One region of the Plantactinospora soyae genome, then DNA from elsewhere that is predicted to be linked to it. Evidence: riboswitches for the same ligand, from Rfam matches in the RefSeq annotation. Region 1 holds a riboswitch; the other holds the start of a gene.
What was found. Region 1 has a riboswitch for cyclic di-AMP ahead of H4W31_RS05290 (coiled-coil domain-containing protein). Riboswitches for the same ligand answer to the same signal wherever they lie in the genome.
Positions count from the first base shown of each region.

Region 2: another riboswitch for cyclic di-AMP. It lies ahead of H4W31_RS09275 (C40 family peptidase); the one in region 1 lies ahead of H4W31_RS05290 (coiled-coil domain-containing protein).

Region 1 is NZ_JADBEB010000001.1:1,175,974-1,186,793, reverse strand. It holds gene H4W31_RS05295 (glycoside hydrolase family 65 protein) at 1-944, shown strand, start outside; gene H4W31_RS05290 (coiled-coil domain-containing protein) at 982-2,007, opposite strand; cyclic di-AMP (ydaO/yuaA leader) riboswitch at 2,011-2,141, opposite strand; gene H4W31_RS05285 (hypothetical protein) at 2,241-2,444, opposite strand; gene H4W31_RS05280 (dienelactone hydrolase family protein) at 2,685-3,350, shown strand; gene H4W31_RS05275 (TIGR04222 domain-containing membrane protein) at 3,390-4,082, shown strand; gene H4W31_RS05270 (FAD:protein FMN transferase) at 4,088-4,882, opposite strand; gene H4W31_RS44130 (FMN-binding protein) at 4,923-5,417, opposite strand; gene H4W31_RS05260 (ferredoxin reductase family protein) at 5,452-6,777, opposite strand; gene H4W31_RS05255 (AfsR/SARP family transcriptional regulator) at 7,588-10,767, shown strand; gene H4W31_RS05250 (hypothetical protein) at 10,805-10,820, shown strand, end outside.
Region 2 is NZ_JADBEB010000001.1:2,081,274-2,087,026, reverse strand. It holds gene H4W31_RS09290 (zinc metalloprotease) at 177-1,154, shown strand; gene H4W31_RS09285 (pyridoxamine 5'-phosphate oxidase family protein) at 1,166-1,717, opposite strand; gene dcd (dCTP deaminase) at 1,816-2,394, shown strand; gene H4W31_RS09275 (C40 family peptidase) at 2,572-3,537, opposite strand; cyclic di-AMP (ydaO/yuaA leader) riboswitch at 3,622-3,763, opposite strand; gene H4W31_RS09270 (N-acetylmuramoyl-L-alanine amidase) at 4,029-5,753, shown strand, end outside.

The sequences.
Region 1 (10,820 bases):
AGTTCCACCTGGACGGGGTGACCGGTCCGGACGAGTACACCGCCGTGAAGAACGACAACGTCTACACCAACCTGATGGCCCAGCGGAACCTGCTGGCCGCCGCCGAGGCCGTCGCCCGGCACGCCGAGCAGGCGTACCGGTTGGGCGTCGACGACGAGGAGACCGCCGCCTGGCGGGACGCCGCGAACGACATGCACGTCCCGTACGACCCGGAGCTCGGGGTGCATCCGCAGGTGGAGGGGTTCACCCGGTTCCAGGAGTGGGACTTCGCCGGTACGCCACCGGAGCAGTACCCGTTGCTGCTCAACTACCCGTACTTCGACCTGTACCGGAAACAGGTGATCAAGCAGGCCGACCTGGTGTTGGCGATGCACTGGCGCGGGGACGCGTTCACCGACGAGGAGAAGGCGGCGAACTTCGCCTACTACGAGCGGCGTACGGTCCGCGACTCGTCGCTGTCGGCGTGCACCCAGGCGGTGCTGGCGGCCGAGGTCGGGCACCTGGAGCTGGCGCACGACTATCTGGGCGAGGCGGCCCTGATGGACCTGCACGACCTGAACCAGAACACCCGGGACGGCGTACACGTCGCCTCGCTGGCCGGCGCCTGGATCGCCCTGGTGGCCGGGTTCGGCGGGCTGCGGGACCACACCGAAACCCTCTCCTTCACCCCTCGACTGCCGAGCCGGATCGACCGGTTGGAGTTCTCGCTCCGCTGGCGTGGCGTGCACCTGCGGGTGGACGTGCGGTCGGACGCGGCGACGTACGTGCTGCGGGACGGTGACCCCGACGACGTCATGGAGCTGCTGCACCACGGTGAGCTGCTGCGGGTCACCTGCGACAATCCGGTGACCCGGCCGGTGCCGCCGATCGAATCGTCCGGACCACAACCGGCGCAGCCGGCCGGTCGGGCACCCGTGCGGCGGACCCCGGAGCGCGAGCCGTAGGCCGACCGGCCGGACCGCCGGCCAGGGCGAGAACGCCCTAGAGCAGCGACAGGTGTACGTGGTTCGTGTGGTCGCTGGACGCGTCGCCGTGCGCACCGCCGTACGACTTCCAACCGGTCGTCGGCAGCCAGATCTGCCGGTACCAGATGACGTAGAGCACGCCCAGCCGGTCGGCGTTGCGGACGAAGAAGGCGGCGAGGTTGTTGCCGTACGTCCGGTCGGGTCCCTTGGCGTTCCCGCCGAACCCGCCGGCCTGGGCGGAGAAGTCGCAGGCCCGACCCTTGGGGTGCTCGTACGGCCCACCAGAGCGGTAGCACGAGGTGAACCGGGTGAAGCCGGCTCGGCGGGCCTCGTTGAACGCGTGCAGCGTCCGTGGGCTGACGCAGCCCGGGGTGGTCGGATCGGGCCGGTTGCAGGACTGCGGCGGCCAGGAGCCGTCTCCGTTGCGCGGCGCCGACCGGGCGACCGGTGAGCTGGCGACGACGAAGCCGCCGGTCGAGGCGCCGCCGACCAGGGCCAGCGCCCGCTCGGCCGCCTGCTTCTGCCGGAGCATGATGGTGAGCTGCTTGCGTTCCTCGACGACCTCGGCGTCGAGCGCCAGTTTCGCCCGGGCGGCCCGGTCCCGGGCCTGGCCCAGCCGGCGCAGCGTGTCGTTGTCCCGCCGGGCGACGGTCTCCAGCCCCCGGGCGCGCTCCAGGAACTCGTCGGCCGATCCGGCGTGCAGCAGCGCCAGCACCGGGCCGATCCGACCGGTCTGGTACGCGTTGCGGGCGACCAGCTCGATCTGCGGCCGCAGTTCGGCTATCCGGGTCTCGACGCGGACGAGTTCGGCGGCCAGCTTCGCCTGCCGGGCCTTGGCGTTGGCCAGTGCGTTACTGGCCTGCACGTAGCCCCGTCCGGTGGACCCGAGCACGTCGCGGAGCAGCGGGGTGCCGCCCTCGTCACCGAGGGCGGCGGGGTCCAGGGCCGCCGCGCCGGGTCGGCCTCCCGGTCCGGCGAGCGCACCGACCACCGCGAGCAGTGCCAGGACCAGCGGTAACCGCCGACGTCTGGATCCCGTCATGCATGTCCCTCCGTCGGCCGCCTACCGAGTTAGCTGACGGGTTCGGGACGGAACAAGTCCCTACCGCGGTCGCGGACTCACCCCACCTACCTGGGTCCCCGGCTCACCCGAGGGTGATTCGGCGGCGGTCGCGCCGGCACGGAGGGGACGCCACCGGGCGAAACCGGGGTCAGCCTACCGGACTAACCACCCCATTGCGGTGGAAGTCGCGCCGATCGGGTTGGAAATTCCAGCTAACGGTCGCGCGGGTCCTCGGTGTACCGGTCGCCGCTGGAGGGCAGTCCGGTCGAGTCGCGCGGCGGCATCCGGCGCGGGTCGTCGATCGTCCTCGCCTTGGCCGCCTCGTCCGTCCACTCGCTCAGATCGGGCGTCCGCTCCCCGACCTCAGTGGCGCTGGTCTGGGAAGACTTCGACTTGCCGGATTTCTGGCGGCCCATAACATCCCTCACCTTCGTCTGCCGGCTGGCACATCGTCCATCCGGTGGCTGGTCGGGCGTAGTAGCGGCCTTCCCCGGGTCCATCCCGGCAAACCCGACGGCCGGCGGCCCCGGCGCGGGCCGAGCACGGCACGTCGCGGGGTTGACCCCGCCGCCGCAGGGTAGGCCGACACCGGAGGCCGGTCCCGGCGTACCGCCGCAGGGAGCGTCCGGCCCGCGACAGGCAGGGGAGGCAGCCGGATGGACACCCGGACGACCGAGACCACGATCCCGACCGGGGGCGTCGAGCTGACCGGTGACCTGGTTGTCCCGGCCGGCGCGCGCGGGATCGTACTGTTCGCGCACGGCAGCGGAAGCTCCCGGCACAGCCCCCGCAACCGGCTGGTCGCCGACGCGCTGGGCCGGGCGTCCCTGGCCACCCTGCTGGTGGACCTGCTGACCCGGGACGAGGAGGCGGTCGACGACCGGACCGGCGAGCTGCGGTTTGACATCGGCCTGCTCACCGGCCGGCTCGTGGGCATCGTCGACTGGTTGGGCAGCGGCGCCCCGGCCGGGCCGCTGCCGATCGGACTCTTCGGTGCCAGTACCGGCGCCGCCGCCGCGCTGGCCGCCGCCGCGTCCCGACCGGATCAGGTGCACGCGGTCGTCTCCCGGGGCGGACGCCCGGACCTGGCCGGTCCGGACCTGACCCGGGTACGGGCCAGCACACTGCTGCTGGTCGGCGGGCTCGACGACGAGGTGCTCCGACTCAACGAGCAGGCGCTCGCCGCGCTGGACAGCCCCGCGGAGCTGCGGGTCGTACCCGGTGCCACCCATCTGTTCGCCGAGGCCGGCACCCTGGAACAGGTGGCCCGGGAGGCGGCGGAGTGGTTCGGCGCCCACCTGCCCGGCGGTCCGGCGAGGTAGCCGACAAACCAGGTGCGCGGGGGTTCCATACTGGAAGGTATGACGGATCCATCGGACGCCAGCACGACGGACCTCGGCTACCTGAGCGGTGGCGCGTGGGCCGCCGTCCGGACCGCGCTGGTCAAGCTGCACGTCCGGGGTCTGGTGGTGGCCGACCGCCCCGGTGGGCTCCGGCGGACCGGCGTCCTGCCGGCCGGCGTCGAGCCGCTGGAACGTGCGCTGTTCGGCGCGCTCTACGGCTCGATGGCACCGCGCGAGGTGGCCAACCAGCACCGGGTCCGGCGGGCCCTGGCCGAGCAGCGCGAGGGCCTGATCGGGCTCGGCCTGCTCCGCCCGGCCTGGCACCGGTTCCTGCTGCCGGCGATGCTGGTGCTGGTGCCGCCGATGCTGGTCACCCGGCTGGTCGCCGGTGACCTGGTCGGCGTCGGCACCGGACTGGTCATGGTGCTGGCGTTCGGTGGAATCGCCAGCTGGTTCCTGCCCCGCCGGACCGTGAGCGGTGCCCGGCTGCTCCGCGCCGCCCACCGCCAGCATCCGTTTCCCACCGGCGAGCGGACGCTGGAACCGGGGCTGGCGGCGGCGCTGTACGGCACCGAGGGGTTGCTGACCACGGTGCCGCAGTTCGCCCGGGAGGGCGGCCTGCTCGGCGGCGGTCGCTGGTCACGCTTCCTCGGCGACCCGCGGCTGGACGGCTCCCCATTGGCGGCCGACGGCGTCACCGGCCACGCCTGAGGGCGCTACCCGATCCTCGGTACGGGCTGGTCCGCCAGGTCGGACCGGCCCGGCAGCGGTGCCGGTCCCGCCGGTTCGCCCGGCAGCACCGGAAAGCCGTCCGAGCGGTAACTCAGCTCGTCGGAGGTGACGATGCCGACCTCGTAGCCGGGCAGTTCGGCCAGCCAACGCAGCCCCGACCGCCCCATCGCCACCCCGGCGGTGGCGTACGCGTCGGCCCGGCCGAGATCCTTGCCGACCACGGTCACCGAGGTCAGCCCGGTGGCCGGCTCGCCCCGGTACGGGTCGATGACGTGGAATCCCCGCTCGTAGGTGCCGGAGGTCGCGATCGCGAAGTCGGTGCTGCCCAGCACCCAGCAGACCTTGTCCGGCTGCCACGGGTGCCGGACCCCGATCCGCCACGGCTCACCGGGACGGGGGCCGCCATGGGCCCGGATGTCCCCACCAGCGTTGATCCAGTGCGAGCGACAGCCGGCGGCGAGCAGCCGGTCCGAGGCCACCTGCACCGACCAGCCCTTCACGAAACCGGACGGATCGAACCGCCCGGTCGCGTACGCGTCGAAGTAGCCGTCGGTGTCCCGCCACAGGTCCGCACAGGCCTCGACGACCAGCCGCAGGTCGGCGGAGCCGTCCGCGAGGGCGAGTTCACCCCGGTCGAACCGGTTGACCTCGCTGTCCTCCTTGTAGGTGCTGAACCGCTGGTCCACCTCGCGGAACCAGTCGAAGGTCTGCTCGGCCAACTCCTCCAGCCGGCGTGCCGGAAGTGGGTCGGTGAGCTGCACACTGATCGGCGTACCCATGATCTGCTCGACCCGGCGCAGCCCTGCGGCACCCATCGGCTCAGGCCTTCGCCTTGTCGAGCGCCGACTGCAACGACGCCTTGTACGCGGCACTGGTCAGGCTGGCCCCGGAGACCGTGGTTATCTTGGCGGCGCTCTGCGCGGCGAGCACCTGCTGGCGCAGCTTCGGAATCGCGTTCTCGTTGATCCCGGCGCTGGTCGGGTCCTCGTCCGGGTAGCTGGCGTCGACGTCCGACACCTTGCCGGCCTTGACGGTGATGGTGACCTTGATGGTGCCGTAGTCGTACTTGGCGTTGGCTCCGGCGAAGGTGCCGTCGACCAGTCCACTCGCCGGCGGCTTCTTCGCGGGCGGCGGGGTGGTCTTCTTGCCGGCCGGGGCCTTGGCGGTCGCCGTGGGGGTGGCGGCGGTCTCGTCGGCGGTCTCCTCCAGCGCGACCTGGGTGTCGGCACCTGAGGTCGGGGTGCCGAGCTTGGCACCGATCAGCAGGACGGTGCCGATGGCGGTACCGAGTACGGCGAACGCGGCGCGACGCACGGGATCTACCTCCGTAGGGGGTGGGGCGGAAGGATCAGAATTCGAACGGGTCGAGATGCATCTGTCGACGCGGGACCCGGAGCTTGCGCATGGTACGCATCGACACGTCCACCAGGCCGGGAGGTCCACAGAGGTAGATGTCCCGCCGACGTACGTCCGGGACGAGTTCCCGCATGCCCTTGGCGGTGAAGAGGTGCCGGGGTGCCGGGTCCTCCCGGGAACCGATGACGTACCAGACCTGGGCGTTGCGGGCCCGGGCCAGCCAGTCCAGCTCGTCCCGGAACAGCAGCTCGTCCTCGCTGCGGGACCGGTAGATCACCACGGTGTGCTCGGGCAGGTCCTCCAGCAGGGCCCGGATCGGCGCGATGCCACTGCCACCGGCGATGAGCAGGGCCCTGGGCCGGATCGCACGGTCGGCGGTGAACACCCCGGACGGCCCCTCGGCGAAGATCCGGGTGCCGGGCTCCAGGTACTGGAGGGACTCGGTGTGGTCGCCGACCACCTTGACGGTCAACCGCAGCCACTGCTCGTTCGGGGCCGCCGAGAGCGAGAACGGGTGCGCCTGCCACCAGCCGCCCTTGGTCAGGAACCGCCAGCGGAAGTACTGCCCCGCCCGGGCGTCGAGCTCGTCGAGCCGATTTCCGGAGATGTAGATCGACACCATGTCCGGTGCCTCCGGGACGACGTCCTCGACCCGCAGCCGGTGCCGCATGTTGAAGGCGATCGGCGAGATGATCCGTCCCCAGAGGACGCACCCGATGACGAAGAAGTACAGGCCGGCCCAGAAGTACCGGCCGAAGCCGGGCTTGGACAGCTCCTGCCCGGCGGCGAACTGGTGGCCGTAGCCGAACAGCAGCACGAGGTAGGTGCTCAGGTGCAGGTAGTACCAGAGCTCGTAGTTCATCATCCGGCGGATCGCCCGGATGGCGAGCAGCGCGATCCCGATCAGGATGCCGGTGGCCAACGTCGCGCTGAGCATGTCCTCGTACGTGTTCAGCAGCCGCCAGGTGCCGGCCACCACCGGCTCGTTGGTGAGCTTGCTGTAGCCGACGGCGATCAGTCCGGCGTGGGCGAGGATGGCCAGGAGCAGGAAGGCGCCGAGTTCCCGGTGCCAGATGAGCAGCGAGTGCGCCCCGATCCAGCGTTCCAGCCAGCGTACCCGGCTCATCAGCAGCACCTGGGCGAGCAGCAGGAAGCCGCCGACCATGCCGGTGAGCCGGCCACCGGCGATCAGGATGTCGGCGGTGGTTCTGATCGACTCGGACGGCGTGTTCAGCCACCACAGCTCGACACTGGTGGCCAGCGCCGACCAGAAGACGATGTGGAAGAAGAGCCGACCACTGCGGTCGTACGGCTCCACCTCCGCGGTCTCCCGGTGGCGGGCATCCAGGCCACCGCCGGGCCCGGGACGGTGGTCCGGGGCGTCCTGGGCGTACGAACGCGGCTCGCGGCTCCGCTCCGTCGTCGACCACCCGCCACCCGGGCGGGGTGGTTCGGGCGATGGGTACGGCTCGAATTCGGGGTCGCGGCTCCGTCCCCCCGCCGGCCGGTCGTAGGGATCTTCGGACGACACCTTTGGCAGCAGACCCGTCACCCACTCGGTGAGCGGCTCCGCCGTATCGACATCCCGACGACGAGTCACGGACAAGGTGTACAGGTTTACCGCGCGGGATACCAGTCTGAGCGGCCCGCTTAGCCGAGTCTTAAGAATCGCTTCGTAGACGGCTAAGGAACCCGGGCCAAAACGGCGGGAAAATCCGGGGCGCGATCGTGGTCAGATCCGGGCCGCAGCCGTTGCCAGATCCGGGCCGGAACCGTTGAGGGATCCGGGCTGCGGCGGCTGCGGAGAGTGGGGCCGCGCGGTGCCGCCCGGGCCTGCGCCCGGTCGGTCACCACGCCCCCCGTTGACCTGGCGGCCCGCCCCCCGACGGGCCGCCCAACCCAACCGGCCGGGGCCGCCGCGAGGGCGGTCCCGCCTCCCCGTTGTTCGGTTCCGCCCCCGTCGGCCGACCCGTCCCCCGTGTGGGCCTCTAGCAGCTTGGGCAGGCCCGCCACACAGTCACCACACGGGTACGCCAGCCGCCCGGCTCCGACGGGTCGGATCCCTGTTCGGGCCCGTAGTACGGTTCCATGTCCGTGATTTGCCGACGGCGGTGCGGGGAGACGGCGAGTGAAGTTCGGGGTTCTCGGACCACTGCGGGTCTGCGCGGACACCGGCGCCGAACTGGTGTTGCGCAGTCGGCACCAGCGGACGGTGCTCGGCGTTCTGCTGGTCGGCGCCGGAGAGGTGGTGACGGTCGACCGCCTCGTGGAAGCATTGTGGACGGACCGACCACCGGCCTCGTACGCGTCGAACCTCCAGACGTACGTTTCCCGGTTGCGGGACCGGTTGCCGGGCGTGGTCATCGAACACCGCAGCGACGGCTATCTGCTCCGGGTCGACACCGACGACGTCGACGTGCTGGTGTTCCGGCGCGAGGTCGCCATCGGGCGGGCGGCATTAGCGGCGGGCGATCCGGTCACCGCGGCGGAGCGGTTCCGGCGCGGGCTCCGGCAGTGGCGGGGACGGCCGTTGGCCGATCTGTCGGTGCCGACCCTGGAGCCCGAACTCGCCCGCTGGGAGCTGGAGCGGGTCGGTGCACAGGAGGACTGTGTGGACGCCGACCTCGCCGCCGACGCCGACCTCGCTCCGGTGCTCGCCGAGTTGCACCGGCTGGTGACCGAACAGCCGCTGCGGGAGAGGCCGCACGGGCAGTTGATGGTCGCGCTGTGCCGGGCCGGTCGCCGGGCCGAGGCGCTGGCGGCCTATCAGCACGCCCGCGAGACGCTGGTGACGGAGCTGGGTATCGAGCCGGGCGCGCAGCTTCGCGGGCTGCACCAGGCGGTCCTGCGCGGCGAGGAGCCCTCCATCTCCCGCCCGAACCGGTCCGGGGCGGTCGCCCGGTCACCGTTTCCGGTCTGCCAGCTGCCTCCGGCACTGTCGGGGTTCGTCGGCCGTACCGGCAGCCTGCACCGGATCGAGGAACTGCTGCGGGCGGATGCCGGCGGCGTACCGGTGGTGGCGGTGTCGGGTCAGCCCGGGGTGGGCAAGAGCGCCCTGGCGGTGGTGACGGCGCACCGGCTCCGGGCCCGGTTCCCGGACGGGCAGCTTTTCGTCAACCTCACCGGCGCCTCGGCCGCGCCCCGGGATCCCGCCGCCGTCCTGGCCGACCTGCTGCGGGTGTTGGGCGTACCCGGATCGGCCCTGCCGCAGAACCTCTCCGCCCTCGCCGCGGCCTACCGGGCCCGGCTCGCCGACCGGCGGGTGCTCGTCGTGCTGGACGACGCCGCGACCGCCGCGCAGGTCCGGCCCCTGTTGCCGGGTACGCCGGGCAGCGCCGTGCTGACCACGAGCCGTCGCCGGTTGAGTGGCCTGATCGACGCCCGGCACCTGCCGATCGGTCCTCTCACCGACGAGGAGGCGCGGGCGCTGCTGGCCCACGTCGTCGGATCGGACCGGGTGGCGGAGGAGCCCGGCCAGGCGGCCCGGATCGCCGCTGCGTGCGGCAACCTTCCGCTCGCGGTACGGATTGCGGGTACTCGGCTCGTCACCCGATCCTGGCCGTTGGCGATCCTGGCGGACCGGCTCGACGACGAACGGCAGCGCCTCGACGAACTGGCCGCCGGTGACCAGCAGGTACGGGCCAGCCTCGCGCTCAGTGTGCAGGCGCTCCCGCCGGCAACCCGGGAGGCGTTCGGCCTGCTCGGCTCGCTCGGGCCGGTCAGCTTCGCGTCCTGGGCGGTCGCCGAACTGCTCGACCACGCCGACGTCGACCGGGTCCTCGACGAACTGGTAGAGGCCAGCCTGCTGGAGGTGGACCGTTCGGTGCCCGGCGCCGAGCCGCGTTACCGCCTGCACGATCTGCTGCGCGTCTACGCCGAGGAACTCGCCGGCACGGACGGGTCGCACCGGCAGGCTTCGGCTGTGGGGGACGGGTCGGCTTCGGCCGCGGGAGACCGGCCGGCTTCGGCTGCTGAGAACCGGTCGGCTTCGGCTGTGGGGGACCGGTCGGCGACCCGGGACGGTGTGGGGGACGGGCGGCGGTCGCGGGCCCGGCGTCGCGTGCTGGCGGCGGCCATCGCCCTCGCGGGAATCGCCGCCCGTGGGTTGCCCCGGACCCTGACCTGGGCCCGGCTGGAGGAACCGCCGGAGCCGGTCCGGTCCCGCCAGAACGTCACCGAGCGGATCGCCGTCGATCCGGTCGGCTGGCTCACGGCCGAACTCGACTTCCTGCTCGGTCTGCTCGGCCAGGCGTGGGACGGTGCCGCCGACCGGGAGGCGATCGTGCTCGCCAGGCGGCTCGCGCCCTTCCTCTGGGTGCACGGCCACTGGACGAAGTTGCAGGTCGTGCAGCGGCTGGCCCGACAGGCGGCCGAGCGGTGCGGCGACGATCGGACGGTCGCGCGTACCGAGTTCGTCACCGGGGTGCTGCGGCTGGCCCGGGGCGACCTGCTCGGCGCGGCCGAGCGGTTGAGCAGCGGACGGGCCCGGTTCGAGCGGCTCGACGACCGGCACGGCCTGGCCTGCCTGCTCAGTGACCAGGCGGTGCTGCACGACTATCAGAACCAGGCCGAGGACGCCGCGCGGACGGCCGGACGGGCGGTCGAGTTGTTCCGGGCCGAGGGGGATCCGCTGGGTGCCCTGCTGGCCGCCCCGGTCCTCTCCGCCGCCTACCGGGGGCTGGGTCGGCTCGACGAGGCCCTGGAGGTGGACCGGGCGGCGGTGGAGGAGGCCGGTGAACTGGGCGCTGCGGAGATCGTCACGGCGCGGTGCCTGAACGCGCTCGCGGTGACCCGGTTGCTGCGCGGCGAGCCGTCGCTGGCGTACGCCGCCGCCGAGCGGGCGGTGGACCTGCTCCGGACCGTGGGCGACCGGTACGTGCTGTTGGCGGCGCTGCGTCATCTCGCCTCGGCAGCGGTCTGCCTGGGCCGGCGGGCGGAGGCGGTGCACCGGCTCCAGCAGAGCCACGACCTGGCGGTGCAGTTGGGCGACCGGCCGTGGGCCACCGGACTGGCCCGGGACCTCGCGGTCAGTTGGATCGGCGAGGGGCGGGCCGAGGCCGCCGTCGAGGTACTGCGCCGCTGCGCCGGGACCTTCGAGGAGATGAGCATGCCGTCGGCGCGGGCGGCGACCCTCGCCATGCTGGCCCGGGCGTACGACGAGGTCGGTAACGCCGACGCCGCGCGGGACGCCCGGTTCTGGGCGGACATTCTCAGCGATCCCCGGGACACCCGTACGCCCGCGCTGGCGAGCATCGTGCTGCGGCTGGCCGACGCACCCGGTCTGGTGGGCAGCGCGGGACCGTCCTGAGCGCCGGATCGGCGTACCGGCCGGTGCGGAGATCAGGATGCGGTACCTAGTCC
Region 2 (5,753 bases), 900 kb from region 1:
CACTCACCCGCCCCCTCCCTCGTGGCTCGCCCACGCCGCCGTGCCGTCTCAATCGCCGTACACCACACCGCCGCGTGTCATTTGCAAAGGCCGTCACGCAAGGTAACGTCCGCCCCACCTGTAACAGTGGCTCTGCGTGATCGTAGCGCCACTTTCCGGAGGCAAAGGGTGAGGCAATGGCGTTGCACAACATTCGACGGTCGTCGCGCTGGGTCGGCTTGGCGAGCCTTCCACTCGTACTGCTGCTCGGGTCCAGCCCGGCGGTCGCGGCGCCGACGATCCCGGCCGGCAGCGCCGAGCCGGACTGCGTCGAGGCGACCGACGACCACCCAAGCGCCAAGGCCAGACCCGGTACGCCACACGGGCTCGAGCCGAACGAGCTGACCGCGACCGAGGCGGCCGAACGGGAACGCGTCGTCGACTCCGCGTACGCCCAACGGGTGGGGGTCGCGCCGCTCGGCATTCCCGGCAAGCTCCGGATAACCATCGACGTGGTCATCCACGTCATCGCCAGGGACGGGTCCCGGGCCGGCGGCAACGTTCCACAGTCACTGATCGACACACAGTTCAAGGTGCTGAACGACTCGTTCGCCGGCCGTACCGGCGGGGCCTGGACGCCCTTCCAGTTCAAGCTCAAGAAGGTGAACCGGGTGGTCAACCCGGCCTGGTACCCGATCGTCGTCGACAGCCCGGCGGAGGCGCAGATGAAGCGGGCGCTCCGGGTCGGCGGAAAGGACACCCTCAACCTCTACACCGGGCTCCTGGACGAGGAGCTGCTCGGCTGGGCCACCTTCCCGGAGCGGAGGTTCGACCGGCTGGACGGCGTGGTGGTGCTCTCCGAGTCGCTGCCGGGCGGTACGGCGACGCCGTACAACGCGGGGGACACGGCCACCCACGAGATCGGCCACTGGCTGAATCTCTACCACACCTTCCAGGAGGGCTGCGCCGGTCGGGGCGACCAGGTGTTCGACACGCCCCCGGAGGCGGTGCCGGCATTCGGCTGCCCGGCGGGGCGCGACAGCTGCCCCACCAGGCCCGGCCTCGACCCGATCCACAACTTCATGGACTACTCCGTCGACGCCTGCATGAGCCAGTTCACGTACGGGCAGGCGCTCCGGATGCTGAAGGCGTGGAAGGCGCTCCGCGAGTCGTAGTTCCGCTCCGGTCAGGGTGCCGGCACCGGCTCCTCGGCGGCGGCCCGGTGCCGGATCCTCCGTTTCGGCCCGACGGCCGGGGTGGCGCCGGCCGGATCCAGCCAGACCTGCACCGCCGGGCGCTCGGAACGGTCGCCCGCCAGCGGGGTGGCTCCGTTGCTGCCGTGCCGGGACAGCATCGCCACGTCGACCGTGAACTCGAACAGCCGCCAGTCGACCTGAGGGGCGGCCCTCAGGTTGCCGGCGAGCTGGTCCACCCGGGTCTGGTCGGTCACCGGGCGGGCCCGGCCAGCCACGTAGGCCTCGTCGTCGCTGTCCTCCGGTGGGAACGAGTGCAACGCGTAGCGGCCGTCCCGTTCGAGATCACGGCGCTTGGGCGAGTCGACCACGAAACAGAACATCCCCTCGTCGGTGATGACCGGGGAGACCGGGTGCACGCGCGGCCCACCATCGGCGCGCACGGTCGCCAGGTAGCCGAGACCCGGCCCGTACTGCTGGATGAGGACGCGGATCGCGTCGGCGAGACGGGGCTCGTCGGAGGCGAATTCGGACCAGGATGCCATGGGAACATTCTATCGAACATATGTTCGATCACCTACCCCGACCCGCACTTCGGCAGGTCACGGCCGAGCCCGGTCCGGGAAGTCGCTAAGGTGGCACGGTGCTGCTCTCTGACCACGACCTAGTGATCGAGATCAAGGCGGGCACCCTCGCGCTTGAGCCCTTCGAACCCGCGCTGATGCAGCCGTCGAGCATCGACGTACGTCTGGATCGCCTGTTCCGAGTCTTCAACAACCACCTCTACACCCACATCGACCCGGCGATCCAGCAGGACGAGCTGACCTCGCTGGTCGACGTGCCGGACGGCGAGCCGTTCGTGCTGCACCCCGGCGAGTTCGTGCTCGCGTCGACCCTTGAGGCGATCTCGCTCGGCGACCAGCTCGCCGGCAGACTGGAGGGCAAATCCAGTCTGGGCCGGCTCGGGTTGCTCACCCACTCGACCGCGGGCTTCATCGACCCCGGGTTCTCCGGTCACGTCACCCTGGAGCTGTCGAACGTCGCCAACCTGCCGATCAGGTTGTGGCCCGGGATGAAGATCGGTCAGCTCTGCATCTTCCGACTCTCGTCGCCGTCCGCGCACCCGTACGGCTCGGCCGTCTACGGTTCGCGCTACCAGGGGCAGCGCGGACCGACCCCGAGCCGTTCGTGGCAGAACTGGCACACCTGGCCCACCCGCTGAGGCCCGCCTACAGCGTCCCGGACGCCGCCAGGCGGAGTTGACCCGACCGGAGCACGCCGCGGGCTCGTACGGCCCGCCCGAGAAGGACAGAACCCCCGCCGCATGGTTGCGACGGGGGTTCTTCCGCGTACAACTCGGTCTTCCGGGTCCCTCCTCCGGTCGACCGATCGGACTGAATCAGCCAGGTCTGCCGAAGCTGTGGATCTCGCCGTCGTCCATCCGCTTCATCTTGACCGGTTCGCCGGCCCGGGAGGCGTGCACGATCCAACCGCCTCCGACGTACATTCCGACGTGGCTGAGGTCGGCGTAGTAGAAGACCAGGTCGCCGGGGCGGAGTTCGGAGCGGCTGACCGACTTGACCTTGCCCCGCTGGGCGCGGGCGTTGTGCGGCAGCGAAACACCGCCCTTGGCCCAGGCGGCCAGGGTCAGGCCGGAGCAGTCGTACGAGCTCGGGCCTTCGGCACCCCACACGTACGGCTTGCCGATCTGCTGGCAGGCGAACTTGACCGCCTTGCCGGCGTTGCCACCCGGGTAGGTGGCCGGGCAGGGCGCCGGGGCGAGCGGACCGGCGGAACCGTTGCCGTACGCCTGGATCCGCAGCTTCTGCAGCTTGTCGACCTCGGCGTCGATTTCCTTCTTCTTCTTGGCCAGCTCGGCCTCGGTCTTGGTGAGCTGGTTGACCAGGGTGTCCAGCGGGCGCTTCTGGGCGTCGTACTTGTCCCTGAGGTCGATCACCGCCTGCACGTCGCGCTGCTGCTGACGGGCGAACTGGTCGAGCACCGAGAGTTGGCCGACGAGCGCGGCCGGCGACTTGTTGGTCAGCAGGGCGTTGAGCGACGAGGCCTTGTCGCCCTTGTACGCCTCCACCGCGAACTCGCTCACCCGGTCCATCGCGGCGTCGATCTGCGACTGGAGCGGGGCGATCTTGTTCCGCAGGGTCTTGGCCTGGGCCTTCTTCGCGGTCAGGTCCTGCCGGGTGGCGTTGTGCTTCTCGACGACCGGCTCCAGCTTGCGCCAGGCGGTGTCGATCTGCTTTTCGATCTCGGCCACCGTGGGTTCGGCGAGGGCCGGCGTGGTGCCCACGAACAGCACGGCGACGCTGGCCAGCACGGCGAATGCGGCGGCGAGAATGGACCTTCGCAAAGGCGGTGTCGCCGTCCCTTGGCCAGTCGAAACCGACCGGAGGGAGGGCGACCGCGGGGCAGGGGCAGCCACCGGGGTCCGTACTCCTTCTTCCGTAAGCCCGCCTACCGGGTTAGCTGACGGGTTCGGGCGGGAAGAGATTCGCCCTACCGCTGACGCGCGGATTCACCCCATGGTGCCCGGGTCCCCGGTTCGCTGATTCTCGACGATTCGGCGGTGTAGAGACGTCGCCGCCCGGATGGGCGGCAGGCCGTCGTCTCCGACGGTCCCCAACATTAGAGAAGCCTGTTATTCAAACGCAACCCATGATTCGAGTCGATTCGTTATGTATCTGGACGCTCGCTGAGGGTGCGAGCGAACAGGTGTCCGAACGCCCTGGGAAATAGGTGAAGATTTCCTACATCGCGGTGAGCCTGACCGGCAGCTATTGACGGACGCCGGTCCCGGGTGGAGGGTGATCTTCAAGCCCACCCCCGGCGAATGGAGGTTCGATGCCTCGAACGACAATGCCGTTGAGCAGGAGAATCGCGCTCGGCACCGCCATGGTCGGCGCCGTCGCACTGGTGCCGTCCGGCCCCGCGCCGGCGGCCGCCCCGGCGTCCGACGGCCGGCAACAGGAGTACGCCGCCGCCGCGACCGAGTTCGGCGTACCCGAGAGCGTTCTACTCGGCGTCTCCTATCTGGAGTCCCGTTGGGACACCAACGCCGGCACGCCGAGCACCAGCGGCGGGTACGGCCCGATGCACCTCACCGACGCCGAGTACCTGCGCGGGTTGCCCGCAGCACCGCACGAGCACGGCGAGGACCGGCGCGGTGACAGTGCCCGGCCCGCCGCAGCCGCGCACCCCAGCGCGCCCGAGCGGACTCCCACCGACAGGGCGACCGCGCCACCGGCCGCTCCGGGGGCGCAGACCCTCGACGCCGCCGCCGCGCTGACCGGGGTCGACGAACGGGCACTGCGCACCGAACCGGCGGTGAACATCCGGGGCGGGGCGGCGCTGCTCGCGTCGTACCAGAAGGCGCTCGCCGGACCGACCGGCCGGACCAGCGACCCCGCGGCCTGGTACGGCGCGGTGGCCCGGTACGCCGGCAGCGACAGCGCCGACGCGGCACGTACCTTCGCCGACGAGGTGTACCGGACCGTCACCGAGGGTGCGGCCCGGACCACCGACGACGGCCACCGGATCGTCCTGGCCGCCCACCCCGGACTCGTTCCGGCCCGGTCCTGGCTGGACCGGCTCGGCCTGCGCAAGCCCGCCCGGCCGGACGGGCTGGAGTGCCCGCGCGACATCTCCTGCGAGTGGATCCCCGCGCCCTACCAGGCGTTCGGGGCCGGCGACTACGGCAACCACGACCTGTCCGACCGGCCGGCACGACAGAAGATCGAGTACATCGTCATCCACGACACCGAGGGGAGCTACGACACCACGCTCCGGCTGGTGCAGGATCCCACCTACGTGAGCTGGCAGTACACGCTGCGTTCGGCGGACGGGCACATCGCGCAGCACGTGAAGGCGAAGGACGTCGCCTGGCACGCCGGCAACTGGTACGTCAACGCCAAGGCGATCGGGCTGGAACACGAGGGCTTCGCCGCCCAGGGCACCTGGTACACCGAGGCGATGTACCGGACCTCGGCCAAGCTGGTCCGCCACCTCGCCGACCGGTACGACATCCCGCTGGACCGCCAGCACATCATCGGTCACGACAACGTGCCCGGGATCCTGCCGGCCAACGTCCGGGGCATGCACTGGGACCCGGGGCCGTACTGGGACTGGTCGCACTACTTCGACCTGCTCCGCTCCCCGTTCTGGAGCACCGGCACGTCCCGCACCGGCCTGGTCACCATCGACCCGGACTTCGCCACCAACCGGCCGGCCTTCACCGGCTGCGACGCGGCCGGCGTACCGTGCCCGGCGCGCGGCTCGTCGTCGGTGATCCTGCGCAGCGCCCCGGCCGCCGGCGCGCCACTGGTGAACGACATCGCACTGCGCCCCGACGGCACCCCGAACACGATGCACATCTCCGACCACGGGGCGCGGGCCTCGGCCGGCCAGACGTACGCGGTCGCCGGCCGGCAGGGCGACTGGACCGCGATCTGGTACCTCGGGCAGAAGGCCTGGTTCCACAACCCGACCGCGAACCCGAGCGCGAAATGGTCGATCGGACTCGTCGCGACGCCGAAACCGGGTCGGGCGACGATCCCGGTGTACGGCAGG